Regions from separate parts of the Yersinia sp. 2541 StPb PI genome, predicted to be linked through region 2. Evidence: predicted binding sites of a transcription regulator. Region 2 holds the regulator's gene; each other region holds the start of a gene.

Region 1 (7,427 bases), 1.4 Mb from region 2:
CTAACAGGCTTGGTTGCTGCTCGTCGGCATACACCATGCCTGTCAATAACGGCAGTGCTTCAGCGGCGCTATCAACCGCCCAGAGATGGAACTGACCATTTTGTACCGCCTCAATCACTGCCTGATTCAGGCATAAATGACGGACATTGGTCGTCGGTAGAATCACCCCTTGAGTGCCCGTCAACCCGCGACGCTGACAAGCTTCGAAGAAGCCTTCGATCTTTTCATTTACGCCGCCAATAGGCTGCACATTACCAAACTGATCAACAGAGCCTGTGACCGCAATTTGCTGGTTGATCGGCTGCTGCGAAAGGGCACTGATCAAGGCGCAAAGCTCGGCCAGTGATGCGCTATCACCATCGACCTCACCATAGGATTGCTCAAAAACAATCGAAGCCGAGAAGGGTAGCGGCTGATCAAGTTCCAATTCTGAGATCAAGAATGCTTGCATAATCATCATGCCTTTAGCATGTAGATTACCGCCCAGTTCCGCTTTACGTTCAACGTCAACAAACTCGCCATCACCCAAGTGAACCACACAACTGATACGTGCAGGTTCGCCAAAAGCATAAGGGTGACCTGGGTATTCCAGTACCGACAAACCATTAATCTGACCGACGACTAACCCTTCGGTATCAACCAAAATTTGCCCTAGTTCAATCTCATCTTGCATCCGCTCAGCAAGATAACTATTGCGCCAATCACGGGCATTCAAGGCAATGTCCAGCGCATTGGCTGTAATTGACTCTTCTTCAGCATACAGCGCTGCTTCTGCCAACTGGCCAGTTAGCCATACTGGGCACAGCGGCAGACTGCCCTGATCACCGCTGTAGCGCACTGCCTGACGAAACAGAACTGGCCAGGCATCGGCAGATAAAGATGGCAACTGCTTTTCCTGCAATAACGCATTGATATAGCCACACCATAGGGTCATGCCATCGATATCGACCAGCGGCAGCTCGACTTCGAACTCGCCATAGATAGCCAATTCACCTAACTCGGGTTCCATATCGTGGAAATCGCCAAGGCCCAGACGGTCGCCAACGAGAATCAGGCGCAGATCCAGTGGCATCGAGGGAATGTGTACTGGCAGAGGGCGAGTTTCATCAGGTGACAACCAATCGAAGCGCTGCTGGACAATCATCTGTTTCAGACGCAGCCACATCAGTGGTTGAGCTTGTAATGCCCGTACTGACAGGATCAATATGCCGCCATTAGCCTGATGAACCAAGCCGGGTTGCAGACTGATTTGATCTTTATGCCATCTAACACAACCAAACAGTTGTTCTGGTTCTATCCATTCCTGATAGAGACAGCGTGAATGTGCCGCAAAAGGCTCGTCACCACGTTGTGCCGGCTGCCAGGTCACTAGATTGGTATCAATCTGATAATCGCCACCAAACACGGCAGAGGCTTCAGGTTGCAGCTCTTTAACTGCCTGCGCGATCAATGCCAGATACTCAGTACTCTCCTGTGCTTTAATCAGCATAAAACGCGGTTGAGATTGTGGATGACAAAATAGCGTCATGCCATTCTCTAACCGGGGCTGAATCGCCGAGAAAGAAACCGGCTCCAACTGGGAGGCAGTAGTAAATAACGCTTCATAGGGCGTTGCGTTCGGCAGCATTGACTGCCATTCAAGTCGGTTATTGGTCAAAGTAATAGATGCAATCGTCAAAAAGGGAAAGGGCGATTATACAAGAATAAAGCAGGCTGCATATACGTAGAGTGGCAGTTGGTAGCAAGGAGTAAGACATCGGCAGTATTCCGTACAAAAAACAAACTAATCATAGGCTTTTAGTAGGGTGAAATTCTGCGTAAAACTGTTATGCTTGACTTAAGTTACACGGTCACTAAAGAGCTCACGATGAAATATCAACAACTGGAAAATCTGGAAAGTGGTTGGAAATGGGCGTATTTGGTAAAAAAACACCGTGAAGGTGAAGCCATTACCCGCCACATTGAAAACAGTGCAGCTACAGACGCAGTAGAGCAATTGATGAAACTGGAAAGTGAACCAGTAAAGGTGCTGGAGTGGATTGACACTCATATGAACGTACAACTGGCGACGCGGATGAAGCAGACTATCCGCGCCAGACGTAAGCGCCATTTTAATGCTGAGCATCAGCATACGCGCAAAAAGTCGATCGATCTGGAATTTCTGGTTTGGCAGCGTTTGGCAGCTCTAGCCCGGCGCCGTGGCAATACTCTGTCAGATACAGTGGTGCAGTTAATTGAAGATGCTGAGCGTAAAGAGAAATATGCCAACCAGATGTCATCTTTGAAACAGGACTTACAGGATATTCTCGGTAAAGAGATTTAACCTGTCTTGGTATGAATTAGATAAAAGTTGATATTGATATAGAGCCATTAAGAAAAGAGATGTGGCTTGGTTTGTTATCATTGATGATAAAAAAAACCCCGCAATGCGGGGTTTTTTACGAAAGGAGTAAACTTAAGCCTGTGGCTGAGTTACAACTTCTTTGTAGCCTTTAACTTCGATCTCTACGCGACGATCTGGTGCCAGGCAATTGATCAGAGCAGCACGTGGTTTCACGTTGTCACAGGTGTTACCAGTAACTGGGTTTGCTTGACCTTCACCGCGAGCGGTGATTTTGTCAGCAGGGATACCTTTAGAAACCAGGTAATCACGCACGCTGTCAGCACGACGCTGAGACAGAACTAAGTTCGGTGCTGGTTGACCGATACGGTCAGCGAAGCCCAGAACAACTACAGAACCGTCTTTAGGATCGATAGAGCTCAGTTGTGCATACAGTTGGTCCAGAGCTTGCTGGCCTTCTGGTTTCAGAGTTGCTTTGTTGAAAGCGAACAGCACGTCAGATTTCAGTGTGAAACGCTTAGTGTCAACAACTGGAGCTGGAGCTGGAGCTGGAGCAACTACTGGCGCTACTGCATCTTCCTGACCGAAACGGTAAGAAACACCCAGGCTCAGCATGCCATTGTCTGGACGAGCACCAACGGTAGCTTTATCACCGATGTTGCTAACCCATTGGTATTCCATACGGGTTGCCCAGTTTTTGGTCCATGCATATTCTGCACCCAGCGCTACCAGTGGAGAAACACCGGTGTCATGGTTGCTAGCACGGCTATCAGTAGGAGCATCGTAAGCGCTAGAATCTACGCGCCAAACCAGACCACCCAGACGGGTGTACAGGTCCAAGTCCTGAGCAATTGGGTAGCTCAGTTTAGCAGCCAGCTGTACGCCTTGTGCTTTGAATGCGCCGTTATTTACGTCGCCTTTGTAAGGCATACGGCCAAGCCAGTCGTATCCCATTTCAAAGCCCAGGTATTGGTTTGCTTGGTAACCCAAGAACGCACCAGCACCCAGTTGGTCTTTATGGGTAGGACCGTCGTTGCCAACGTTGCCATAGATACCGCCAGTGCCAGTATCTTGATACTGGGACCAACCCAGTTTACCACCGGTGTACCAGGTGTTATCTTTCGGTGCGGCTTGCGCTACTGTAGCGAAACCAGCCAGTGCCACTGCTAATGCGATAGCTGTCTTTTTCATTTTACGCCTCGTTATCATCCAAATAGGCAATGAGCTTTAAAAAGCTAAGCCCTTGGTTAAAATTCTTCGCCAAGGTTTTAACGCTCCCGTTAATCACGCTGCCAGTATAATTTGGCGTTTTAGAGCAACCTTGGCGATGTAAAGTCTACAACGTGGCGAGAAAGTTACAAGTGTGATGTGATAAACCGCCTGAAAAAAAAGCGAAATAGTGCATTATCTTTAACGATTTAGCGGTAAAAACCCGCGTTTTCTAGACGTTATTTTCTGCTGCAAGCCGCATTCCGACTCGCTTTATGCCGGTTTTACAGGAGTAAGCGCTAAATATTGTAATAATTCATGGGATAAATCCTAAATTTACTTAATGATACAAAGAAGAATGAATTTTTAACGTTGCGCACTGTCCTTGGTTCAGTTTTATGTCATTCAACGGACGCATAACAAACCCATAAGCATTCCCTAACTTTGCTGCCAAACGTAATCTGATTCGATCATTTTCTGACAACTCCGGTAGCCAACCAAGAACGACACTGTAATTTCCCGTCAATAATGCCTTCTCCATTGCATCAACAGTCGACAATGGATTGATTTGCCGTAACTGAACGACTTTATCTATTGGTAAGCCTGAATGCTGTAACCATAAACGACTTAATTTCTGTTGTGGGGCCAGCCATAAAAGCCACCGAGACTGCTTACCAAGTTGTTGCAATAAAGGAAGCAATAACTGAGTTACCGCAGGCTGGTTTTCACTGTACACAAGTTCACTGATAAGGCCACTATCTGTTGGAGCATCAATTCTTTCCGGTGTTTCACGGCTAATAAGAGAATGATAATTAGCATTATAAGGTTTTAGTGATTGAGTACGCATTATGAACCTCGCCTGTAGTGTGCTGTATGCATATACAGTAGTCACTGTTTGTTCGAAGATCAACTAAATTTTTACAAGACGCTTCGCATAATTGTGATGTAAATCCGTGCAAATTCATTTTGTGTTTGGCTAGGTAATCCATATTGCGTATTTTTTAATTGGTTGTTCCTCTTACACTTATTGCAACTGGATAGGGACGTTGGATTGGATTTTTACTAAAGGAGTAGTTATGGAAAACGCATCAGAAAACAAAATCATGCAAGCACAGGATCGTTTCGATTTTTTAGGCAAGATCACAGTTCGTTCGCAATTTGGCGGCTATGGCCTATTGGCGAACGGCATTATGTTTGCGGTGATTTCGGACGGCGAACTGTATTTACGCGCTAATAATAAGATAGAAACGCTATTCCGCAGTCGGGGGATGAGTAACTTTGTCTACGCTAAACGCGGGTTACCGGTATTGCTGCGTTATTATTGGGTAGACTCTGCATTATGGAGTGATGAGTGCACACTGAGTCATTTTGCTACACGCGCTTATCAAGGGGCGAAAGCTGAGATTTTAAGCAAAAAAGGGTCAACAGTTCGTCTGAAAGATTTGCCGAATCTCAGTGCCAGCCTTGAACGACTATTGTGGAAAGCCGGCATCAAGAATGCGGCGGAACTGCGGCGTGAAGGGGCCAAATGCTGTTATCTGAAGTTACGTGCATTAAGGCGCTCACTCGGGGTTAATGTATTATTGGCGCTTGCTGGGGCGATAAGTGGCCACCATTATGCTGTGCTGCCTTTATTGATGCGTAGTGAACTTATTGAATGGTTTGAGATACACATCCGTTCGCCCAACATTACGCAGTTTGAAACAGCATAGCGGGGCCATCGGGAATGGCCCCAATCTTAATTAGTCTGGCTGATGTGCCTATTCAGTTCACTGAGTTCAGGTAACAGTTCAAGCAATAAACCTATTTGTTGTAAAACCAATTGGTCTTTGCTCTCCGGCTCAGGATTACAGTTCTGTAGCCGGGTAGATAAGCTGGCTAGCACCTGGGCCATTTTCGCGCTGTCAGGCTGCTCTTGCTCAAGTGTACCCTCGACATAACAAATCGCATCATTAAGCAGATTCAGGGTGGCGGTGTTGCTCAGTTTCTCTCGATGAGCACCCAGCGCGGATATATAGCTCAGCATCGTGTGATTCAGACAGAGCAATCGGAATGCTGCCTCCTGAGTTTCTTTGTCATTTTTGGGTTCGGCAGACATATTTGAGATCACTGAGGCTAACTCCGCGTCGCAATTATGTGCATCACGGCGGGCTATACGGTAGGGCAGGCTATTATCTTTGCCTTGATAGTATTGCACCAGAATTGCATCCAAATAGCGGCAGTTGGCATTCAGCGTTTTATGAACCACCGCAGGGAGGTGGCGGAACTTCCAATCCGGCCAGATAAAACTCACCGCTACCCAGGCGATGGCACAGCCTAGCAGGGTATCAAATACCCGAGGTGCGGCAACCTCAAATCCTTCCCCTAATAGGTTAAAACAGAGCAAAACCAGCAGGGTAATAAACATCGTTGCATGAGCATACTGAACATTACGGAAAGCAAAAAATAGCACCCCGGTAATGACAATAAGGATGAGTTGCCCCTCAATGGAAGGCACAAAATACAGGATAGGCAAACCAATAAGAATACCCGCTAGCGTGCCAATTATACGCAATGCAAGGCGGCGGCGCGTCGCATTATAGTTAGGTTGGCAGACAAAAAGACTGGTCAGTAGGATCCAATAGCCGTGGCGCATGCCTGTTAGTTGAATAAACGCATAACCGAGACATAGCACCACTGACATGCGAACTGCGTGGCGAAATAGTGCAGATTGTGGGGTGAGATGGCGGCTGATACGCAGCTTGATATCACTCCATCCGGTAATGTGGTCGTCAGACAAACGGCTCTCGGGCTGAGGGCCTTCGGCTAATACTTGTTCGGATTCAATTCCCGCCAATTGGGCATCAATAGCCCGTAAATTTCTCAGTAAGTGGGAAAGGGCTTTAACTTGCGGGATATTCTCGTTTTGCGCGAGTTCTCTGGCCAGTGCCGCATCTAAAAACGTAAAGGCTCGCTCGAAGCGAGGATCATGCTGATACTTTTGTCTCATCAGAATGGATTGCGAAAGTTGCAGGCAGGCTCTGGCTTGCATACTCAGTAAGCGCTGAAAGCGGAATAGCACGTCGCTGTAACGGAATTTCTCTCGTAGAACCTGATATTGGACATGTGACGAGCTGGCGCGTTCATGAATATCTTGTGCGACAAAATAGTAGTGAAGTGTCCGTCTGGTCCCACGCTGGCCCCGATCACCTTTCAAGCGAGTCACCAGTGAGGCTTTGGCCTGATTTAAGGTTGATACCAGTGTGCCGTTGGCCATCGCCACATCAATAAGAGGCTGGTCGACATCAGATTCGATATCAGGATCGAAGAGATTAGCTTTTGCTTCCAAATAGTGAGCAAGCTGCTGGTAGCAACGAGCTAGATTATCCTGCAAGGGGCGGATAGGGAAAATAAGGTGTCCGCACAAGGTCAGTACGTTATACCAAACAGCTCCGAGCAGCAGCAGTAGCGGCTGTTGGTACCAGATATGGTACATCGAGGTACCCAACATGGTGTAGATAGCAATTAGCAATGCGCCAAAGGCAATGGTTGCATAGCGTTGCCCCAAAGCCCCCAGCAGAATAAAACCACAGGTTGAAAAGGTCAGACCGAGGGCAAAAAACCAGGGATAAGGAAATAACAACTCTATCGATGCGGAGGCGACAAAAAAACAGATCAGCGTAATGAATAAATTGCGTAATCGCCCTGTCAGGCGGTCATCAAGATCAGTAAGTGCTGCCGCGACGACACCGAGTGTTAACGGAATTGTCAGTTTGGGCTGACCAATCCACCACGGAACCGCCGTTACTCCCGCCAACGCGATAAAAATACGGGCATGATAAAGCAGGCTACTATTGTAGACATAACGGCGTAAACCAGTGACGAAAGTGAGCACAAA
Region 2 (7,427 bases):
AAACCGCCCAACACGGACTGCTCTGCCTCCAGCGAATGAGGCGGGAGTTTCAGCCCTTCCATCTGGCGGTCTCGTGGCTCTGTCATATTGTTGGTTGGTTTTTTTGCGGCCATGAAGAGTGTTCTTTACCTTTGTTGCGATAGGAAAATATCGAATAGAAAATATAACGGCCTAGTATATACACAAAGTAATTGGAGTTGCAGGTAGACCGCAAATGAATGGAGCTGATGAGTTCAGAAAGTTCGCTGATGAGGAAAAAAAAACCGCCCACATTGCCGCACCGTCTTATTCGCAGAGGTAATAATATTCCCTATTACATATCGGTATTAGCCAGATCTTGGCACTCCGTGCAGAACCCTGTAGGGTGAAAATACACCTATCTATAGGAGCTACCATGGCAAAGCATATCCAATTCAGTACCACTGGCGGGCCGGAAGTGTTGCAATACCTTGACTTTACCCCTTCTGACCCTGCAGCACATGAAGTTCAGGTAGAAAACAAAGCGATCGGTATTAACTATATCGATACTTATGTTCGCAGTGGGCTTTATTCACCATCACAGTTTCCCAGTGGGTTGGGAACAGAGGCGGCGGGAATTGTCACTAAAGTTGGTTCGTCGGTTAACACAATCAATGTCGGTGACCGGGTGGTATATGCCCAATCAGCTCTCGGGGCTTACAGCGAAGTGCATAATGTTGCGGCAGAGAAGATTGCCATACTTCCTGACAACATCTCTTTCGAGCAGGCCGCAGCATCATTCCTCAAAGGGCTGACCGTCCACTATCTGTTGCGCCAAACCCACGAGATAAAACCGGGTGAGGTATTCCTATTCCATGCGGCGGCGGGTGGTGTCGGACTAATTGCTTGCCAGTGGGCGAAAGCGCTTGGTGCTAAGCTTATCGGCAGTGTTGGCTCTGATGAAAAGGCCGAATTGGCAAAAGCCGCTGGCGCCTGGGCCACGATTAACTATCGTACAGAAAATATCGCCGAGCGGGTGGCAGAGCTGACTAATGGCGAGAAAGTGGGTGTGGTGTATGACTCGGTTGGGAAAAGTACCTGGCTGGATTCGCTTAATAGCCTTAAGCGCAGAGGCTTGATGGTGAGTTTCGGTAATGCCTCCGGCCCAGTGACAGGAGTAGATCTTGCCATCCTGAACCAAAAAGGCGGGCTATATGTTACTCGCCCCTCCCTCAACACTTATGTCACCAATCGGCAAGAGTTAGCAAGTGCCAGCCACGAACTGTTTTCACTGATTGCTGGCGGAGCCATTAATGTCGATGTGGCAAAAGCACAGCAATTCCCGTTGCGTGATGCTCACCGTGCCCATCAAATCCTAGAAAGCCGCCAGACCACAGGATCCAGCTTGCTGATACCCTGAGTTGTTTGGCCATTCCTAAGGTAATATTGTTGAAAAAACAAAGGGCTCCGATTAGGGAGCCCTTCTTTACAACGCTTTCTTTGATGCACATGTAGGGGTACAGCAGCGTATTCTGTCAGAGCTAACTGCCGTTTATACGGCTATTTTTACCTCTGGCAGGGATGAAAATGCGATACCAAATCGTATCGGTTAGCATCCTAGCAAGCACGCCCGAGAAAAAATACGTTTTCCCTCTGATTCGCCCCACTAATCTTTCAGGCTGTGATCGCTACCGCAAGAAAGGGAAATTTTAGTAACGCCGGACTATCGGTTTCTGCATCGAACGCCATATCCAGACGGCCACAACCGCCAGAATCAACCAAGGTAGCAGCTTAATCATCATGACGAATAAGCCCCCTACCATCATAAAAGCAGCAGCCACCAGTAATGCAGCGAAGATCCCTAACAGGGAAATACCGGTTACCATCAGCATGATAAAAAAGCCGATAACAAAGAGAATTTCAAACATGGCTGGCTCCTTAATAATTGTGTATGTCCCACAACCACATCATTAAATATAACGAACAAATCGGGAATTTTATAAGAAGTATTACAAGAAGCATGCCAACTTTAACATATCAGCTAATTCATTGAATTTAATGATTAAGTAATATTAATACCTACCAGAAAAATGGATAGGCATGGTCAATTTGACTAACTTATAGCTAATTTACTATTCTATTATACTCAAAGTAATTGGCGTCGCAGGTAGGCAGCAAGTGAACGCATCCCGATGAGCTTACACAGTCAAGTGATTTGAACGCTGCTTGCAGCGGCCTCGCCTTGCGAGGCCCACCGGATGGGCCGAGTCACTAGCGTAGCTAACAACCCTGCGACTTCAAGGACGAAGGGTATAAGGCCGAGTGACCAGCGCTAAGGCTTGCTCTACTACAGCAACGCCAGCACCAGGCTTATGGGCATTTTCGCTTAGATGGCGACGCCATTGACGCGCACCAGGAATTCCCTGAAAAATCCCAAGAATATGCCGGGTGATGTGGCCCAAATAAGCGCCGCGAGACAACTCCTGTTCGATATAAGGATAAAGCGCTTCAATCGCCTTAATGCTATCGACCACTGGGGCATTTACATCAAATAGTTCGCGATCCACTTGGGTCAAAATGCTTGGATTTTGGTAGGCTTCACGGCCCATCATTACCCCATCAAGATGTTTAAGATGCTCTTTGGCTTCAGCCAGCGTTTTCACACCACCATTAATGGCAATAGTCAGTGTTGGGAAATCACGCTTGAGCTGATAAACCCGCTCATAATCCAGCGGTGGCACTTCACGGTTCTCTTTCGGGCTAAGCCCTGAGAGCCAGGCTTTGCGAGCATGAATGGTAAAGATATCGCATTCGCCACGGTCCGCCACCGTTTGCACAAACTCGCATAAGAACTCATAGCTATCCAGTTGGTCAATGCCGATACGAGTTTTAACGGTGACAGGAATAGAAACCACATCGCGCATAGCTTTAATGCAGTCAGCGACCAGTTCAGCCTCACCCATCAGGCAAGCGCCAAAACGACCATTTTGTACCCGATCAGACGGGCAACCCACATTTAGGTTTATTTCATTGTAGCCGCGTTGTTCAGCCAATTTGGCACAATGGGCCAGCGCCTGCGGGTCACTGCCTCCAAGTTGCAGTGCCACCGGATGATCCTGTTCGCTATAAGCCAGATAGTCAGCTTTACCATGAATAATGGCACCGGTGGTGACCATTTCGGTATATAACAAGGTCTGCTTGGTTAACAAACGATGAAAATAACGGCAATGACGATCGGTCCAATCGAGCATCGGCGCGACGGAAAAACGTTGTAGAGGGTAGTGTGGCTTATTGGCCGGGGTGCTGGAAAAAGTCTGGGCTGCGTGCATTTACGGTGATTTCATCGGTTATTATTTCATCAAATACCCTTTAAAGTTGCCCGCCGAGCGAACCCTACAAAGGGATGGAATGAGTAATTATACCATAGAAGCTGACCATAGCTGCCTGTGTGATAATTGAACTCTACGACTGATCGTTCTGTCATCGAATCCTGTGAATTAACAAAAGTGTGATACCCACCTTCCCCTCGTTTTTTCACCTATCGGCGATTAACGCTAAATATGGTAAAATCATTTCAATTCAAATGCTGCGGGATGGATATCATGAAACCTATCGATGAGGAAAAGCTGCTGGCTCAGGCTGAAAGTCTGTGTCAACAACGTAACGTCCGGCTGACACCGCAACGTCTTGAAGTACTACGCTTAATGGCACAACAACCTGGCGCAATCAGTGCCTATGACCTGTTGGATTTGTTGCGTGTGTCTGAGCCACAAGCCAAGCCTCCAACTGTTTATCGCGCATTGGATTTTTTGCTGGAGCAAGGGTTTATTCACCGCGTCGAGTCAGCTAATAGTTATGTGCTATGTCATCATTTTGAAGAGCCAACCCATACTTCAGCGCTATTTATCTGTGATCGGTGCAAAATAGTCACTGAACGCACCACCGTGGGCATTGAAGAGGCATTGTCACAGTTAGCAAAACAATCAGGTTTTGTGCTGCGTCACAGTGTGGTTGAAGCGCACGGTTTATGTGCTGAATGCGGGGAAGTTGAAGCATGCGAAAGCCATGAGCATTGTGACCATGACCACTCTATTGTTACTAAAAAGAAATAGCTGCGTACCTAATTGAAGTTGCAGCAATGTTAGCTGCTCTCCAATTACTTTTGCCTTATACCCGTCATACTTCACGCTGCATGTGTGTTGGCTGCTCTCAATAACCCGAATCACTTACTCATGTAAGCTCATCGGGATTAATGAGCCTCATCCTTGAGGCTCACCCAGCGGGCTAGCATAAATGCTGTACAAATCGGTTACCGCCTTCCTGCAACTCGAATTATTTAGGGTATAGATAGAGATCCCTGGTGGGTATATATCGGTTAGCAAAAAGTAGACTGCCGCGAGCAATGCGACAGGGTAATAATTAATAATAAGGCACGTCCTTGTGCAGATGTAGATATAAATACAGGTGAGCTAGAATAGCTTTTATTAAAATAACCTCACCGCTTCAGTATAATTGGAGTTGATACACCAATAACTAGACGGGGTTGATTAACAATGCATATTCTATGAAACGAGAGACCCGATTAATTTATATCAATATCAGTTTAATTCCATTTAATGCTGTTACCAGCGATATTTGCTGTGGTCTTCCCAGGCTTTGACTTCTTTCTCGGCTTGCTCTTTCTGATAGCCGTATTTCTCCTGGATTTTACCCACTAGCTGGTCACGCTTACCTTCGATTACCGTTAAGTCATCGTCAGTCAGCTTGCCCCATTTTTCTTTCACTTTACCTTTAAACTGCTTCCAGTTACCGTCGGCTTGATCTTTATTCATAATATCTCCGTTACCTTGGGATTAGTCAGTTTATTTAATTCAATACGATAAACGTTCTCTATTGATAAAAACAACCACATTTAAATTAGTCACTCACAGTCATAATTTAAAATTAAACTTCGTTGTTTCGCTTACCGTACGAATAATTATAGCAGAGGATACTAGCAATTAAAGTCAGGATAATATTAATCACTGAGATTATAGCTATAAAGTAAAAATAAGCACTGATATTATTCAGTTAAAACAGTAGGTAATAACTTATTGTCGGAATCGTCTCAATCTAAATAACTTTTCCATACTTGGAGCTGTAGCAGGCTAGCTGTACTTGTTACTTGGCCCCTTCCCAGACATCACCTCTGAGAGGCCGCAGCAAGCAGCATTCAAATTTTCTCCCCGCAGATTTGTCATCCAAATCATCTACTTGTCGTTAGCATTGATCGGAATTAGCGAGCTTCTTTGCGGCTGCCTGCCTGCAACGTCAATTAATTTGGGCGTCTGAATCGTTTAATGGGGTCATTAATAATAAAAAGCCGCTCCTGAGCAGGAACGGCTTATCAGTTCAATATAAAACGCTAATGTTAGATCCAGTCACCATTACGGATAACACCGACGGCCAATCCTTCAATGGTGAAGCTTTGTTCGCGCAGATCGACAATAATCGGTTGGAACTCACTATTTTCTGGCAAAAGCTGTACGATATTACCTTGTTTTTTCAAGCGTTTTACCGTCACTTCATCATCAATTCGTGCCACTACAACTTGCCCGTTACGCACATCTTGCGTTTTATGCACCGCTAATAGGTCGCCATCCAGAATACCGATATCTCTCATCGACATCCCATTAACCCGCAACAGAAAATCTGCACTCGGTTTAAACATTGATGGGTCTACTTTGTAGTGCCCTTCGATATGCTGCTGTGCCAGCAAAGGTTCACCTGCGGCAACCCGACCAATCAGTGGCAGGCCATCTTCTTCTTCCATCAGCAAACGAATGCCACGGGAAGCGCCAGAAACAATCTCAATGACGCCTTTACGGGCCAGTGCTTTTAAATGCTCTTCAGCGGCGTTAGGAGAGCGAAACCCCAGACGCTGCGCAATTTCGGCACGGGTCGGTGGCATGCCGGTTTGCGCTAAGTGATCGCGAACCAGGTCATAAACCTCTTGCTGTCTGGTAGTAAGTGCTTTCATTCCGCCCCCTGTTTGTTTATACAGTCTTGCTGTGAGTATATACAGGTAAGCGGGTGTTGGGAACCAAAGAGTGAATAAAAACAGGGATTAATCACAGCTTATTTCTGCGGCATTGTTCGTCATAACATTAACCGGCATGCTGGCAAAGTACGGTTATCCAAACAAATAACGCTAACAAGATAGCGAGGAATACCGCCGCGGACCCCATATCTTTGGCGCGGCCCGATAGCTCATGGAACTCACTGCCAATCCTGTCCACTACCGCCTCAATCGCACTGTTAATGACTTCGATAATTATCACTAAAACCACGCTACCAATTAATAAAAGGCGTGCGATAGCATCTACATCCAGCCAGAAGGCCAGTATGATAGCGATTATGGCAGCAACAGCTTCCTGACGAAATGCCGCTTCGTTTTTCCAGGCAGCCGTTAAGCCTTTCACAGAATAACCGGCCGCTTTATAGACTCGGGCCAGCCCTGTTGATTGATTCGCCATGTTTTATTGCCTTTATCTTAAGTTAATGATGATTTTTGCCGCTTTCTGTTGTCTTATCACCACAGATCTCAAAACCAGTTTCTGGTATCCTTGCGACGAATTGCTAACAAGAGGCTTCATGTAGTTATGTCAGGTTGGCGTAAAATATATTATAAGTTATTGAATTTACCACTTAAAATGTTGGTAAAAAGCAAGGTTATTCCGGCAGACCCTGTGACTGAGTTAGGGCTAGACCCCTCTCGTCCTATTCTGTACGTTTTGCCTTACAATTCTAAGGCTGATTTGCTGACTTTGCGAGCGCAGTGTCAAGCACAAGACCTGCCCGACCCATTGATTCCATTGGAAATCGATGGAGTGCAACTGCCCAGCCATGTGTTTATCGATAATGGCCCGCGGGTCTTTCGCTACTACGCGCCTAAACAGGAATCGGTAAAGCTGTTCCACGACTATCTGGATTTGCACCGCAATAATCCCGAGTTAGATATCCAGATGTTACCGGTTTCCGTGATGTTTGGTCGTTCGCCGGGGCGTGAAGGCCACGGAACACCCCATCTGCGCGTGCTTAACGGAGTGCAAAAATTCTTCGCGGTATTGTGGCTGGGTCGCGATAGTTTTGTGCGTTTCTCTACCACAGTTTCACTGCGCAGGATGGCCAGCGAGCACGGTACCGATAAAACTATCGCCCACAAACTGGCTCGCGTAGCGCGGATGCACTTCTCCCGTCAACGCCTGGCAGCGGTTGGCCCTAGTCTGCCTGCCCGGCAGGATCTGTTCAAAAAGTTGCTGACATCAAAGGCGATTGAAAAGGCCGTCGCCGATGAAGCGCGGACCAAGAAAATCTCCCATGAGAAAGCACAGCAAAATGCCATTACGCTGATGGAAGAGATCGCAGCCGACTTCTCATATGAAGCCGTGCGCCTGTCTGACAGAGTATTGAGCTGGACGTGGAACCGT
Region 3 (7,427 bases), 1.6 Mb from region 2:
GCCAGTGGTGAGAGGAATCGATTCATCCAACATGGTGGTTACCACATCAACAAACGGCACCTGTGCCACTACGCCTTTATATAACCCGGGTTCCTGATTGATGACCGTCCCCATCAACAAGCCACCAGCACTGCCTCCCATGGCAAATACACGGTTAGCATCACCATAACCCTCAGTTATCAATGCTTTGGTAACATCGATAAAATCGTTGAAAGTATTTAACTTGTTGAGCAATTTACCGTCTTCATACCACTGCTGTCCCAATTCTCCGCCGCCCCGAATATGAGCCAGAGCGAAGACAAAACCACGATCCAATAGGCTTAATCGGCTACCACTGAATGCGGGATCCATACTGCTGCCATATGAGCCATAGCCATAAACCAACAGTGGATTACTACCTGAAACAAAGTGATCTTGGTGATAAACCAATGAAACCGGCACTTTTACGCCGTCGGTTGCAGTGACCCATATCCGCTCGCTACGATACTTTTCCGGGGTGAAATTCTTCACTTCTTGCTGTTTCAGTAGCTGGCGCGTACCTGTATCCATATTAAGTTCAAACATTGAACTTGGTGTGGTCATAGAGGAGTAGCCATAGCGCAGCAATTCTGTTTCTGGCTCGGGGTTATAAGCCAGCCAGGTAACATAGGTTGGGTCATCAAAAGTAATGTATTTCTCTTCGTCAGTGGCCCAGTGAATCTGTCGTAAATGCGTCAGCCCTTCACTACGCTCTTCCACTACCAACCAATCACGGAATAGGCTGAAGCCCTCCAACATAACATCAGTTGTTGGCGCGATTAATGACACCCATTGAGATTCATCGACAAAATCACGTTGTTCCTTACCTTCTTCGGCTATTTTGTACAAACCGAAATTCTTGCCATCTTTATTTGAGCGTAAATAAAAATGTTGCTTATAGTGGTCCAACCCGTATTCATGGTCTTTACGGCGCGGTGCAAACATCTGTGGTGCGGATTCAGGCTTATCAGCATCCAGCAACAAGATTTCAGATGTAGTGGTACTGCTCAGATTAATAACAATGAAACGTTCAGATGTGGTTTTTTCCAGCCCAACATAAAATGTATCGTCAGTTTCCTGATAAATAAGTTGGTCCAATTGAGGGTCGGTTCCTACTACATGGCGATACACTTGATAAGGCAGTAATGTTTTTTCATGTTTGCGCACGTAATAGAGCGTTTTTGAATCATTGGCCCACTCAAAACTACCTGAGGTATTGCTGATAACTTCTTCGTGCCAAACATCACTTTGCAAATGTTTCACCCGAATATCATATTGGCGACGCGATAAGAAATCCTCTGCAACCGCTAATAGATGATTATCTGGGCTAACATCCAACCCACCCAAGGTATAAAACTCACTGTCCGCTGCCCGTTGGTTGCCATCCAATAACGTTTCCCAACTGCTATCAGCCCAAACCGGTTGACGCACGTAAATAGCATATTCATTACCCGGCTCAAAACGCGTCTGATAGCGATAGCCATTGCGGATATAGGGGACTGATTCTTCCTGTGGCGGAATTCGCGAAACCATCTCTTGATACAGGGTTTCTCGCAAAGGTTGTTGTGGCTGCAACACTGCGTTGGTGAAATCATTTTCAGCTTGCAAGTAGTTCAGAACATCGGCGTCAGTACGCTCGTCATCACGTAGCCAATAATAGTCATCTACACGGGTATCGCCGTGCATAGTTATTGGATAAGGGCGTTTATCGGCCTTTGGAGGTATGGTCATTGATTGAGTTATCCATCTGTGTTCGTTAACGCGAGAGTGACACGATTACCTGTGGATGCCAAGCACCAGCATATGCTTATAATTTAGCTGAAGGGAGCTAATTAAATGATAAATATGATTATAAAAGAGACCTGAGAGAGTATCCGCCGTGAGGGGGGATAAACAGGTACCAGATACGTTTCCTCCAGCACCTGTTTGGCAGCTATTAACTTTATGCAGACGTTATTCTACCCAGACCTATTTGAGTCAATTACTAATGAGAGGTATACCTATTTAGGGCCATTATAGGTAATGCTGCCAGCTTTGCAGTCAAGTACCACTTGGTAGGTTTTGTCACCCTTGTTACCACGAACAGTCATTGGAACCTGCCAGACATCATCCTGGCCTGTAATGTCTACCGCGCTAATCCAAACCACTGGGCTATCAGTACCCAATTGTTTCTTATCCGCTTCCCAACGCGTAATTCTGTTTTGCAGAAAATCTCGCTTAACCTGCGTTGCTACCTGAGATTGGTTTAAACCGGGGCAAGCAGGTAATTTCGCTACTCGCGGCTCTTGGGCCTGTACACCACTGGTGATACCCGCCAATGCAGTGATCAATACCAAGGCTAATCCTGTCTTTCTCATCATTCCTCCAAATATTATTATTTCTATCCTATGGTAGGAACGATGATTGAAAGGTAGGTTACAGAGTGAACAGCGTTGCAGGGTAATAATGATAACGCCGTTTAATTAACACCGCGTAAATTCAATCACATAAAACTGTTCCAGCCCAGGATAGATCTCCTTAATCACCTTTTTCAGCTCATCCAATGACATATTTTCTTGCTCCGCATGACGGTCAGACAGTGCCTCCAGCGTGATTGGCGTGACTGATTTGACCATAATGTGGCAGAAGAATACGCCATCTTCATTGCGACATACGCGCAAGGTTTCCCCTGGGCGGAAATCGGATTCACTGCTATCCCGGATGGTGATCGTCTTACGATCTGCCAGAATATCCGCCTCAAATCGGCTAAAGAAGGTGATTTCACGATTCATTTTAGATCCCTTTTTCACTTTCTGCTGAAAGTTGGCAAATTAAGCGGCTTGATTTTCTTCAGATTTGTTTTTTTTCTCTGGTACATTCTTTTCCGCTTTCACTTTTGCTTGCCCATCGACAGGAGTCGCAGGGTTAGCACCTCGAAGAATTTGCCCCAAAGCCTCTTTATTTTCTGCCAGGAAGAAACTCAGCGCTTCGCGTTGATCTTCTTCAAGGGTTAAGGGAGCCTGTGACAGCCACTCAGACAAATTGTCAGCCAAATCCAGCATTTTATCGTAAGCATCGGCTTCTTTTTTGGTTGTGAAAGTCATTTTTTCCTCACCCTGTCTTACCACGACGAATTTTATTTCAACGGCCATTGCTGTATGTCCTTTTCATGTCTTTCACGCCCACAAGTAACTGTACATATAAACAGTATAGTGTGAGTTGTCGGGGGGATGCAACAGTCATCTCCCCTTCGTGTAATTATTTCAATAAACGGGCTTTGCAGTTTTTGCCTTTAATCTTGCCTTGTTGTAATTGCTGTAAGGCACGTTTGGCACTGGCTTTACGGATTGCAACATAGGCATGGACTGGGAACATATCAATCTTACCGACGTCAGCAGCGGTCAGACCGGCCTCACCGGTTAAAGCACCCAAAATATCACCTGGGCGAATTTTTGCTTTGCGCCCACCATCAATGCATAACGTGACCATTTCAGGCTCTAGCATCGTGTTAGCACTACGGCTCACCTGTTCCGCCGGGGTCCATTTCAGTTTTATTTGCAGATAATCTTCAATGGCATGCGCGCGGGACATCTCTTGTGGTGTACACAAGCTAACCGCCAGACCACTCATCCCTGCCCGACCAGTACGACCAATACGGTGCACGTGAACCTCTGGGTCAAAGGCCAGCTCAAAGTTAACCACCAGCGCCAGATCTTTAATGTCCAGGCCTCGGGCTGCTACATCGGTTGCCACCAGCACACGACAACTGCGGTTGGCAAAACGCACCAGCACCTGATCACGGTCACGTTGTTCTAAGTCACCATGCAAAGCCAGCACACTGATTCCACGAGATTCCAATGCTTCATAGACACTTTGGCAATCTTTCTTGGTGTTACAGAAAACCACACAAGAACTCGGCTGATAATGACTGAGAACTGATATCAGTAGCGGCAAACGTTTTTCGCGGGTGGTTTCAAAGAACACCTGCTCAATGGCAGGAACTTCATCGCCATCATCAACTTCAACATTGATTGGTTGGCGTTGAACTCGCGCACTGATTCGTTCGATACCGACCGGATAGGTAGCTGAGAACAGTAGGGTTTGGCGCTGTGGCGGGGTATAGGCAATGACATCGTCGATGGCATCGGTAAAGCCCATATCCAGCATGCGATCAGCCTCATCCAATACCAGAATCTTAAGATCTTCCAGTACCAGTGTTTTCTTACGCAAATGCTCCTGAATACGCCCCGGCGTGCCCACAACAATGTGTGGCGCATGTACCAGTGAATCCAATTGATGCCCCATCGGTTGGCCACCGCACAAGGTCAGGATTTTAATGTTTTGCGTGAAACGGGCCAATCGGCGCAACTCTTTGCTGACCTGATCAGCCAATTCACGGGTCGGGCACAGTACCAATGCCTGGGTAACAAACTCACCGACCGCAATTTTATCGAGTAAACCAATACCGAATGCCGCAGTTTTGCCACTGCCGGTTTTGGCTTTCGCCCGGACATCCTGCCCGTTGAGGATTGCCGGTAAAGCCGCAGCCTGTACCGGTGTCATCTCGGTATAGCCAAGTTCATTAAGATTGGACAACTGCTCAGCAGGCAGCGTCAGGGAAGAAAAGGAAGTTGTACTCACGGCAGTAACTCTTATAACTGGATGGAATGGCAGCGACAGCCTGAAGGCAAGCGCAAGATTTTGGCGCGATAATACCAGAAATGGGGGCATTGCCGGAGTTAAACCGCAAAAAACAAACCAAATACGCAATGCGCTGCGCATATATTGATATCGACTCACTGCCATTCGCCAGATACGCAATCGTTTTCGTTGCCATTTTGCCGTATACTGGCGCTCGTAAAATTGATCGCGCGACAAATAAATGTGCAACTATCCCACTGATGTAGGTACCTAACTATGCTAACTATTGGAACCGCTCTGCGCCCAGGCGCTACCCGTGTCATGTTGCTTGGCTCTGGCGAGTTGGGTAAAGAAGTGGCTATCGAATGCCAAAGACTGGGGCTGGAAGTGATTGCCGTGGATCGCTATGCAGATGCACCCGCCATGCATGTTGCCCATCGCAGCCATGTCATTAATATGCTGGATGGCTCGGCGCTGAAACAGTTGGTCGAACAGGAAAAACCGCACTATATCGTGCCAGAAATAGAAGCTATCGCCACCGATATGCTGGTTGAACTCGAGATGATGGGCCAACGGGTCGTGCCTTGTGCCGAGGCAACCCGGCTGACGATGAACCGTGAAGGCATTCGCCGTTTAGCGGCAGAAACCCTGCAATTGCCAACCTCTAGCTACCGTTTCGCCGACACTGATAGCGCATTCCGTCAGGCCGTTAGTGAAGTGGGTTATCCCTGTATCGTTAAGCCAGTAATGAGTTCTTCCGGTAAAGGCCAAAGTCTGATCCGCAATGCAGGTCAACTGCAAACCGCCTGGGATTATGCCCAACAAGGTGGCCGCGCCGGGGGTGGCAGAGTGATTGTTGAAGGCTTGGTTCGTTTTGATTTTGAAATTACCCTGCTGACAATCAATGCTGTTGATGGCATCCATTTTTGTGCGCCTATTGGCCACCGTCAGGAAGATGGCGACTACCGTGAGTCTTGGCAGCCACAGGTGATGAGTGAGACCGCATTGGCGCGCGCAAAAGCGATCGCGTCTCAGGTGGTGAAAGCTCTCGGCGGTTATGGCTTATTTGGCGTGGAATTATTTGTTTGTGGCGATGAAGTGATTTTCAGTGAAGTGTCACCGCGCCCGCACGATACCGGCATGGTGACGTTAATTTCACAAAATATGTCTGAGTTCGCATTACATGTCCGGGCATTTCTTGGTTTCCCGATTGGCACTATCCGTCAATATGGCGCGGCCGCTTCAGCGGTTATTTTACCTGAATTGACCAGCCAGAATATTGCTTATCATGGCTTAGAAACTGCGTTGACTGGCGATACGCAAATTCGCTTATTTGGTAAACCTGACATTGCCGGCAAACGGCGTTTAGGGGTGGCGCTGGCCGTCGCTGATGATATCACTACCGCCATCGAAGTAGCGAAACGAGCCGCAGCGGCTGTCGTGGTCAGTGGGTAACCCTCAGCCCGTTCATCTGGTTATCCCATAAAAAACCCGCCAATTAACGGCGGGTTTAATCAGTTGCTATCCCGAGCTTATCCCTCGTACGGATCCTCAATGTCATCCGCATCTTGCTCATTATCACGGCGATAATCAGATTCATCATGATCATCAAAATCAGTATCTTCAAAGATAGCCATGGCTTGTGGATCATCTTGGTGCCGCTCACGGATTTCTGCGGCCACCAGTGCGATCGCTTCACCACTGCTCATACCTTCTGACATGAATTTGTGAATACGTTCGACAGCTTCTTGCTGTTCCTCATGGGAAAGTGAAGGCATACCCGCTAGCATTGATTCATCTCCAACATATAATTGATTAAGTATACCTGTTTATTCGGGTCTGCGGTGAATTGACTGCCCCAGACGACCCGCCCGCCAATTTATGCTAATCTTCCCTGCGGCGCGCTGCGAACTGCGTCATCGCGCCCCCAATATGTCCATCCGAAAGAAAAGAATAGTGACTCATGAGTGTGAAATCCCTGACCATCAAAGCCTTGCCTTATCAGCCTGACGCCCTGCTCCAACAATTTGCTCCACTCGCCAATCAAAGCTGGGCAATGCTGCTGCATTCGGGATTCGCAGAACATGCTCATAATCGTTTTGATATATTGGTCGCTGACCCGCAGGTAACACTCACCACTCGGGGCCTGCAAACGGAGATAATCAGCGCGCAAGGCCGAGTCTGCTCCCCGGCAGATCCCTTCTGTTTATTACAGCAGCAGCTCGATAAATTCGCCTTGCCACTGCCATCACACCCTGACCTGCCATTTCTGGGCGGTGCATTGGGGTTATTTGGTTATGACCTGGGCCGTCGAGTTGAGAAGTTGCCGACACTGGCCGAACAAGATATCGCATTACCGGATATGGCGGTCGGCTTGTATGACTGGGCGCTGATTGCCGACCATCATTTGCAGAAGCTGACGCTGGTGTGTCATGGGGATGCCGAGCAGCGCCTACTCTGGCTACAGCAGCAACAGAGTCCTAAAGCTCCCCAGTCATTCACACTGACCAGCCCATGGCAGGCCAATATGTCGCGGGCGGAATATGGCGAAAAATTCCGCCAGATTCAAGAGTACCTGCACAGTGGTGACTGCTATCAAATTAATCTGGCACAGAGATTCAGTGCTGAATATCAAGGTGATGAATGGCAAGCCTTTCTGTCGTTGAGTCGCAGTAATCGCGCACCGTTTTCGGCCTTTATCCGCTTGCCACACAACGCCATACTGAGTGTCTCGCCGGAGCGCTTTTTATGGCTGGAAAACCATCAAATTCAAACCCGCCCGATCAAGG
Region 4 (7,427 bases), 1.8 Mb from region 2:
TTTGGTATTCACCCGGTAGCTGGGCGTTTGCCAGGTCATATGAACGTGTTATTGGCTGAAGCCAAGGTCCCTTATGACGTAGTGCTGGAAATGGATGAAATCAATGATGATTTCCCAAGTACTGATGTCGTGTTGGTGATTGGTGCCAACGATACGGTTAACCCAGCAGCACTGGAAGACCCGCGTAGTCCGATTGCCGGCATGCCGGTGTTGGAAGTATGGAAAGCGCAAAGTGTTATTGCCTTTAAACGTTCAATGAATACCGGTTATGCTGGCGTGCAAAACCCATTGTTCTTTAAAGAAAATACCCAAATGTTGTTTGGCGATGCTAAAGACAGCGTAGAAGCAATTTTACGCGCATTGTAATTCGTTATTACGAATCGCAGATCAAGGGCCACCTATTTGGTGGCCCTTCTTTTTGATTTAATCAATGGGTGATGTCAGACAAGGGTTATTCAATCTCTTCCAGATCTTCATGGCCTTCTATCGGACAGGTAAATCCTTCGGGTTTAATTGCCAGTAAGTCACACTTAAGATGGTCGATCACATGTTCGGTAGTATTCCCAATAAAGGCGGCAGATAGCCCAGTACGCCCCAAGGTACCCAGAACAACCACCCCAGCCCGCAAGTGTTCAGCCAAATCAGGGATAACCTCTTCAGGGAGACCTTTTTCAACATGGGTGAATTTTTCATCAATGCCAAATTGCTGGCGTAATGCTTTCATCGCAACCAAATGCTGACCACGAATGGCATCGTTATAGACGCTCGGGTCAAAATCAGGCAATTCAATGGCGATATTAATCGGGGTTACCGGGTAGGCGCTGATCAGATGCACTGGCGTTTGATTGACATGTTCGGCTAACTCTCTGGTCTCTTTGACCAAACGGAGATTTAGTGGGTCATGGAGTGGATCTTCACTTGAGAGGTTAACGGCCACCAGCGCTGTGGCGCCTTCCGGCCAAGGTTGGTCTTTCACCATCCAGACTGGGCATGGGCACTTACGCAATAAATGCCAGTCGGTTGGGGTAAAGATAATCGACTCCAGGCGGTCGTGTTGATGCGCCATTTTTAACAACAAATCGTGCTTGGCGTTCAGGATTTCCTGAATAATGGCCTCATAGGGCCGATTATGCCATACCACTTTGATTTCAATTGGAATACCGGCATCAAGATAAAAGCGGCATTGCTCGCTTATCCATGCGGAACGTTGGCTGATAACCCCTTTACGCATTGCGGTACGCTCATCAGGCGACAGCAGGGTGGTCATATCATATGACAGATCATAAATAGCCAAAAATGCTTTGATTGTGCCGCCATTGCGCTGCACAAGGTAAACTGCACGTCTTAGTGCAGGTTGATCATCCTGATTGGGGTCAATAGCAACCAGAATATTCTGATACTTTGCCATAGAGTCTCCTTACAAACGTGAATTAACAGTATGTTAGTTAAAGAGTAAACCATGAAAGGGAAACAGGATAGGTGGCTGGGGGAAGCAGACCAATAAATTTTCAAGTTGCAGATTTGCTGACGGCTTGTGTTACTCGGTCGATCCTCAGACCTGCTCTCTACGAGGCCGTTACTTACCGCCTTCCTGCAACTTGAAATCTATCGGGTATTTATTATTCTGGTTTTGATCAGGTTACAGACTTGGTCTTGGATTACCCGCCAGTTTGGCCAGAGCTTCGGTATTCTCGATAGTAATGTACTTACCTTTCACACTCAGAATATCGCTTTTCTGGAAACGGCCCAGTAAACGGCTGATGGTTTCTACCGTCAGACCTAAATAGTTACCAATATCACCACGGGTCATCGTCAGGCGGAACTCACGTGGAGAGAAACCACGTTGAGCAAAACGGCGAGACAGATTATAGATAAAGGCCGCCAGACGCTCTTCTGCATTCTTTTTGGAAAGTAGCAAAATCATATCTTGGTCACCTTTGATCTCACCACTCATCAGGCGCATCATCTGCTGGCGCAGATTTGGCATTTTGCCGGATAAATCGTCCAACGTATCAAACGGGATTTCACAAACCATGGATGTTTCCAGAGCTTGTGCGAAGCTCGGATGCTGCAAATTGCTGATAGCGTCAAAACCGACTAAATCACCCGCCAGATGGAAACCGGTGATTTGCTCATCACCTTCTTCGGTAATGGTGTAGCTTTTAATGGTCCCGGAACGGATGGCATACAGGGATTTGAGTTCATCACCCGCTTTAAACAGCGCCTGTCCTTTCTGAATAGGTTTCTTCCTTTCAATGATATTGTCGAGCTGATCCAGCTCGTTTTCATTTAAGGTAAACGGAATACAGAGCTGGCTAATACTGCAATCCTGACAGTGAATTGCACAACCACCAGACTGGATACGTCGGATTACGCGTTTTTCCGGGATCATAGGGTATTCCCATTAATATTGATATGCGTCAATTTTAACATCTTTTCTTGCGTCTGATAAGAGCAACAATAGTTAGCGTGCTAAAAGATAACCCTCATGCATTAATAACCAGCGTTTTCTCTCCACTCCACCGGCATATCCTGTCAATGCACCTTGTTGCCCAATGACCCGATGACAAGGGACAACAATTGAAATAGGGTTCAATCCATTCGCCATCCCGACAGCCCGCGAAGCGGTAGGGCGGTTGATTCGTTTTGCTAACTCGCCATAAGTAATCGTTTCGCCACAGGGGATTTTTCGCAGCTCTTGCCAGACTTGACGCTGAAAATCAGTCCCAGCGGTTTTAACCGGTAAATTATCAATAATGCTCAGGTCACCAGCAAAATAGCGTTGCATACTGTCACTTAGCCCACCGGGATTGCGTTCTTCAACCAATGTAAACGCGCCCTGGCCGTAATGGTTGCCTAGCAACTTCATCAGACGCTCGTAGTGGTCAGTCCAATCGATGGCACGTAGCCGGTTTTCTTGGTCTGCGATCAGTAACAGTTCACCTTGTGGAGTTGCCATCCGATCAATAAAAAACGTTTCCATAAGTCTCCGCTATGCTGCTGTTGGTTGTAGACAGTTTTGCCGATAATGATTGCCTGAAATATGGCATCAAAAGATACCTACTGTGGCGATAATCGCATAACCAAGAAAATTTAGGTATAAATTCGGGGTGGGCGAACCCAACATTAGCGGCTAGGATGATAGCTTATTGATTACGAAAGCCCTTGTTTGTGAGTATTAACTGTTGTGACGACTGATACTTACGATTGCCACTTCATGCCAGGTACTAACTCCATGTCAAATATCATTTTGTTACGTGATGGCGATCCTCAGTCAGCTGTTATCGAGCGCCCGCACAGCCAATCACCATTTATCTTACTGGCCGACCATGCCGGTCAACGGATACCGGTTCAACTTGGTGATTTGGGGTTACCCTCAGGAGAAATTGACCGCCACATCGGTTGGGATATAGGTTCATTGGCAATGGCGCGGTTACTTAGCCAGTATCTGGATGCAACCTTGATTCATCAGCAGTATTCGCGATTGGTGATTGATTGCAATCGCACGCCGGGAATCGCCAGTTCGATCCCTGAAATTTCCGAGCACACACGGATCCCGCGCAATATTGGTGTCACCGTAGCAGAGGCTGAAGCGCGCCGGGTTGAGGTATTCCAGCCTTATCATGATTTGATTACACAAACGCTGAATCAACGTCGTGATAGCGGCCAGATGAGCGTGATCCTCTCCATGCACAGTTTTACACCGTCGTTTAAAAACATCGCGCGCCCCTGGCAGATTGGTACCTTGTTTCATCGTAATCCTGAGTTTGCTTTGCAACTGGTTTCATTGTTACAGCAAGAATGTGACCTGCACGTCGGAATTAACGAACCTTATGCCATGACGGATGCAACAGATTTCACGTTACCCTTCCACGCAGAACAGCGGCAGTTACCTTATGTGGGTATTGAGATTCGTCAGGATCTTATTACGCATCAAGCAGGTCAGGCGCTCTGGGCGAGCCGTTTGGCGCGACTGTTGCCGCAGGTGTTAGCGGCATTGAATTATGCAAAATAAGCAACAATGCCATTTATTGACATGAAAATTATCTGTTCTGCAACAATTATCAACGCACGCTCATGACCAACAGCCATTAATTGGTTATTATCAGCATAATCATCATTTTTTATTCGCTGCATAATATTAAGGTTGATAATTACGTGGAACCAAAACCTGCGCGCATTCTGATCAGTGCCTGTTTAATGGGAAAACCGGTACGTTATAACGGCAGTGCCCTGTCTGTTAGCGATGAAATTATTCAACGCTGGCAGGATGAGGGGCGACTGGTCCTTATTTGCCCTGAATTATCCGCAGGTATGCCGGTACCGCGTCCGCCTGCCGAAATTCAGCAAGGTAACGGCGAGGCGGTGTTGCAAGGACTGGCGCGGGTGACCGAGCAGTGGGGCAATGATGTTAGCCGGGAGTTTTTGCAAGGGGCTTATCAGGCTCTGGAGTTGGCGCAAAAGCACTGCTGCACAGTAGCAATTTTGACCGAAGGGAGTCCATCTTGTGGGAGCAGCCGCATCTATGATGGTCATTTTAGCGGCACCCAGCGCACAGGACAGGGAGTCACCACGGCGTTATTGCGCCGCCACGGAATAACCGTTTTCAGCCATCATCAGCTTAAACAGGCGGATGATTTTTTGCGAAGTTCTTCACAAGTCAAGGTTGAAAATTAACCGAGTGTCATAAAATCTCGCTATACTGTATGAATGTACAGTTGTGGCGTAAAGTCGCATTTTTGGTCACTTCATCTTTCTTGAAACCATTAAGTCGAGGTAGCGATATGACATTTAAGATAGTAGAAAAGCAACCGCAGCAAATAGTCAGTATTCGGCTGGTCGGCCCTTATCACGAGACTATCCCGCAAGGCTTTAACCAACTTTCTTCACTCTATACTCAGTACCAAATCCCTGGGAAAGAGTGGTTGGCTCTTTACTGGGACAATCCTGAGACTAATCCTCCTGCTGAGCTACGGGCTGACGTATCCTTGTCTGTGGCTGACGATTATGTGTTGCCCGCAGAACTCAGTGATCAACTACAACTACAAGTGATTCCCGGGGGGTTGTATGCGGTGTATCACACCAGGGTAACGGATGATGATTATGCCAAAGCCTGGAGCGAGTTGTATAACCAGCATCTGCCACAAAGTGGTTATCGTTCGGTAGAAGGTGCGTGTTATGAGGTTTACCTCAATGACGGCATAACTGATGGTTATTTTGATATCGATATCTGTCAATCGGTTGAAAAAGCACAATAATGAGTGGCGGCTGTGCCGGTTGGTGCGGCTGCCTATCGTGGCAACATTGATTCAGGATAGGCGTACCGGCGTATTATCACTTTATCTCGGTGGCAAGAAATAACTGGCTCAACCAGTCACTGAAAATACGTACTCGAGGGGAAAGCTGGCGGTTGTGAGGATACAGGAACGAGACTGGCATCGGGGGTGGTGCGTATTTTGGTAGTATCTCAACCAAGGTGCCAGCGATTAAGTCAGATTCGATATGGTAACGAGGCACTTGAATAATACCCAATCCAAGACGTGCGGCTGCTACAAAGCTTTCTGCACCACTGACTGATAGAACAGTCGGTAATTTTACTTGCTGAGTTTTAGTAGATGATGACGAAGCAGAGGGTAGATATGCGCTTTCTGTTATTACCCTGGAGGACGCTGCTTTATTATAACCTGTTGTTTTATCGGGGCTAAGGGTGCTGTCAGTGCCAAATTCCAGTGGCATCAGGCTACCGGTTGCGCTAGAACGAAAACCTACCATCTGATGGCCTGATAACTGGTCCAACCGGAGTGGAGTACCCTGTCGTTGTAAATATTGCGGTGCAGCACAGGTGACTTGTGGCAACAACGCCACTCGGCGGGCGACCATATCGCTGTCTTGTAAATTACCTACACGTAGCACCCCGTCAATACCTTCTCGAATAAGGTCGACCAAGCGGTCACCTTCACTGATAAATAACTCAATGTCAGGATATTGAGCAATAAAATCAGGTAATTGTGGCAAGACGAAATGGCGGGCTAACGTGCCCTGTACATCAATTCGTAACAAACCTCGTGGCTTGGCATTGGCAAAGGCCATTTCAGCATCTTCAATATCAGCAATAATACGCAGACAGCGCTGGTAGTAAGCTCCACCATCCAGAGTAGGGCTAACATGTCGGGTAGTTCGCTGCAATAAGCGCACATTTAAACGCTTTTCGAGCTGTTTAATGGCATCTGTCACTGTAGATCGCGGTAGATTTAAATCTTGGGCGGTTTGGGTAAAACTGCGTTGTTCCACTACCCTGATAAATACCCGCATTGCATCAATTCGGTCCACGTGATTGTTCGCTTTATTCGGATAGTGTTAACGAATAATAGATGATTATCCGAAACGATAAAAGTGGCATTCTCTGTTTGCGGGCGGTTAAACATAGCATGCTCCACTTGCTGGATAGCAATCAATGCATCGTCACAAACGATAAAATACACATCGAGGAGAAAATCATGGTGAATACAACCGGGCAGGTTGCCATTGTAACCGGAGCATCACGGGGTATTGGCGCAGCAATTGCTGAGCGTTTGGCTCAGGAGGGGTATACCGTTCTGATCAATTATGCCCGGAGTGACATTGAGGCGGAAACACTGGTGCGCAAAATTCAACAAGCGGGCGGAAATGCAGTAAGTGCGAAGGGGGATATCAGTGATGCTGCAGCGGTTGCACAGTTATTTTCTCAAGCAGAAGCTGCGTTTGGCGGGGTTGATGTCTTGGTCAACAATGCTGGAATTCTATCTCTCAGTGCCATTGCAGACAGTGATGATGAACACTTTGACCGTCAGATCGCCATTAACCTGAAAGGGAGCTTTAACGGGATGCGTGAAGCGGCAAAGCGTTTGAAAGATGGCGGCCGCATCGTAAACTTTTCAACCAGTGTTGTCGGGCTGAAACTGGAAAAATACGGTGTTTATGCTGCAACCAAAGCGGCGGTTGAAACCATGACAGCTATTCTGGCGAAAGAGTTGCGGGGGCGTAATATCACCGTTAATGCTGTGGCTCCTGGGCCGACGGCAACCTCGCTCTTCCTTGATGGTAAATCACCCGAATTAATTGAAAAAATGGCGAAAATGGCGCCACTAGAAAGATTAGGAACGCCAGAGGATATTGCAGCAGCCGTGGCTTTTCTGGTTGGAAAAGACGGTGGCTGGATTAATGGGCAAGTTTTACGCGCCAACGGTGGCCTGATTTAGCCTGTGGTGAACGCGTGGAAAGGTCAGGGGAGCCTGCATTGTCAGAGATAACAATTAATCGCGACTGTCATAAAAGCGTCATTCGCTTGTTCTAGTATCCGTTGTAACCAATCAATACAAATTGTATTACTGTTTTACAACAAGGAATTATACCGATGCAGAACCGCGTATCCACTTTGTCCGGCATAG

The links. Region 2 encodes LexA, which represses DNA repair genes until DNA is damaged. Its sites were predicted from a motif close to TNCTGTATGTACATACAGNA; they were not measured.
Positions count from the first base shown of each region.
Region 1: a site for LexA is predicted at 4,418-4,437, ahead of sulA (SOS-induced cell division inhibitor SulA). Genes of this name have one in related genera too.
Region 3: a site for LexA is predicted at 3,188-3,207, ahead of V1953_RS08700 (YebG family protein). Genes of this name have one in related genera too.
Region 4: a site for LexA is predicted at 4,701-4,720, ahead of sbmC (DNA gyrase inhibitor SbmC). Genes of this name have one in related genera too.

Region 1 covers NZ_JAZGQB010000001.1:1,806,237-1,813,663, forward strand. The annotation lists gene V1953_RS07895 (AAA family ATPase) at 1-1,657, opposite strand, end outside; gene matP (macrodomain Ter protein MatP) at 1,868-2,323, shown strand; gene ompA (porin OmpA) at 2,456-3,532, opposite strand; gene sulA (SOS-induced cell division inhibitor SulA) at 3,891-4,397, opposite strand; gene V1953_RS07915 (TfoX/Sxy family DNA transformation protein) at 4,627-5,262, shown strand; gene yccS (YccS family putative transporter) at 5,289-7,424, opposite strand.
Region 2 covers NZ_JAZGQB010000001.1:376,258-383,684, reverse strand. The annotation lists gene dnaB (replicative DNA helicase) at 1-113, opposite strand, end outside; gene V1953_RS01640 (quinone oxidoreductase) at 395-1,378, shown strand; gene pspG (envelope stress response protein PspG) at 1,668-1,886, opposite strand; gene dusA (tRNA dihydrouridine(20/20a) synthase DusA) at 2,256-3,287, opposite strand; gene zur (zinc uptake transcriptional repressor Zur) at 3,561-4,070, shown strand; gene V1953_RS01620 (CsbD family protein) at 4,581-4,790, opposite strand; gene lexA (transcriptional repressor LexA) at 5,369-5,977, opposite strand; gene V1953_RS01610 (diacylglycerol kinase) at 6,105-6,473, opposite strand; gene plsB (glycerol-3-phosphate 1-O-acyltransferase PlsB) at 6,600-7,427, shown strand, end outside.
Region 3 covers NZ_JAZGQB010000001.1:1,970,538-1,977,964, reverse strand. The annotation lists gene V1953_RS08715 (S9 family peptidase) at 1-1,749, opposite strand, end outside; gene yebF (protein YebF) at 2,019-2,375, opposite strand; gene yqfB (N(4)-acetylcytidine aminohydrolase) at 2,481-2,789, opposite strand; gene V1953_RS08700 (YebG family protein) at 2,829-3,149, opposite strand; gene dbpA (ATP-dependent RNA helicase DbpA) at 3,256-4,638, opposite strand; gene purT (formate-dependent phosphoribosylglycinamide formyltransferase) at 4,915-6,093, shown strand; gene V1953_RS08685 (YoaH family protein) at 6,171-6,428, opposite strand; gene pabB (aminodeoxychorismate synthase component 1) at 6,602-7,427, shown strand, end outside.
Region 4 covers NZ_JAZGQB010000001.1:2,215,884-2,223,310, forward strand. The annotation lists gene pntB (Re/Si-specific NAD(P)(+) transhydrogenase subunit beta) at 1-366, shown strand, start outside; gene uspE (universal stress protein UspE) at 452-1,408, opposite strand; gene V1953_RS09860 (FNR family transcription factor) at 1,640-2,392, opposite strand; gene ogt (methylated-DNA--[protein]-cysteine S-methyltransferase) at 2,465-2,983, opposite strand; gene V1953_RS09870 (N-formylglutamate amidohydrolase) at 3,236-4,015, shown strand; gene V1953_RS09875 (DUF523 domain-containing protein) at 4,159-4,677, shown strand; gene sbmC (DNA gyrase inhibitor SbmC) at 4,785-5,258, shown strand; gene V1953_RS09885 (LysR family transcriptional regulator) at 5,335-6,330, opposite strand; gene V1953_RS09890 (SDR family oxidoreductase) at 6,498-7,238, shown strand; gene phoA (alkaline phosphatase) at 7,394-7,427, shown strand, end outside.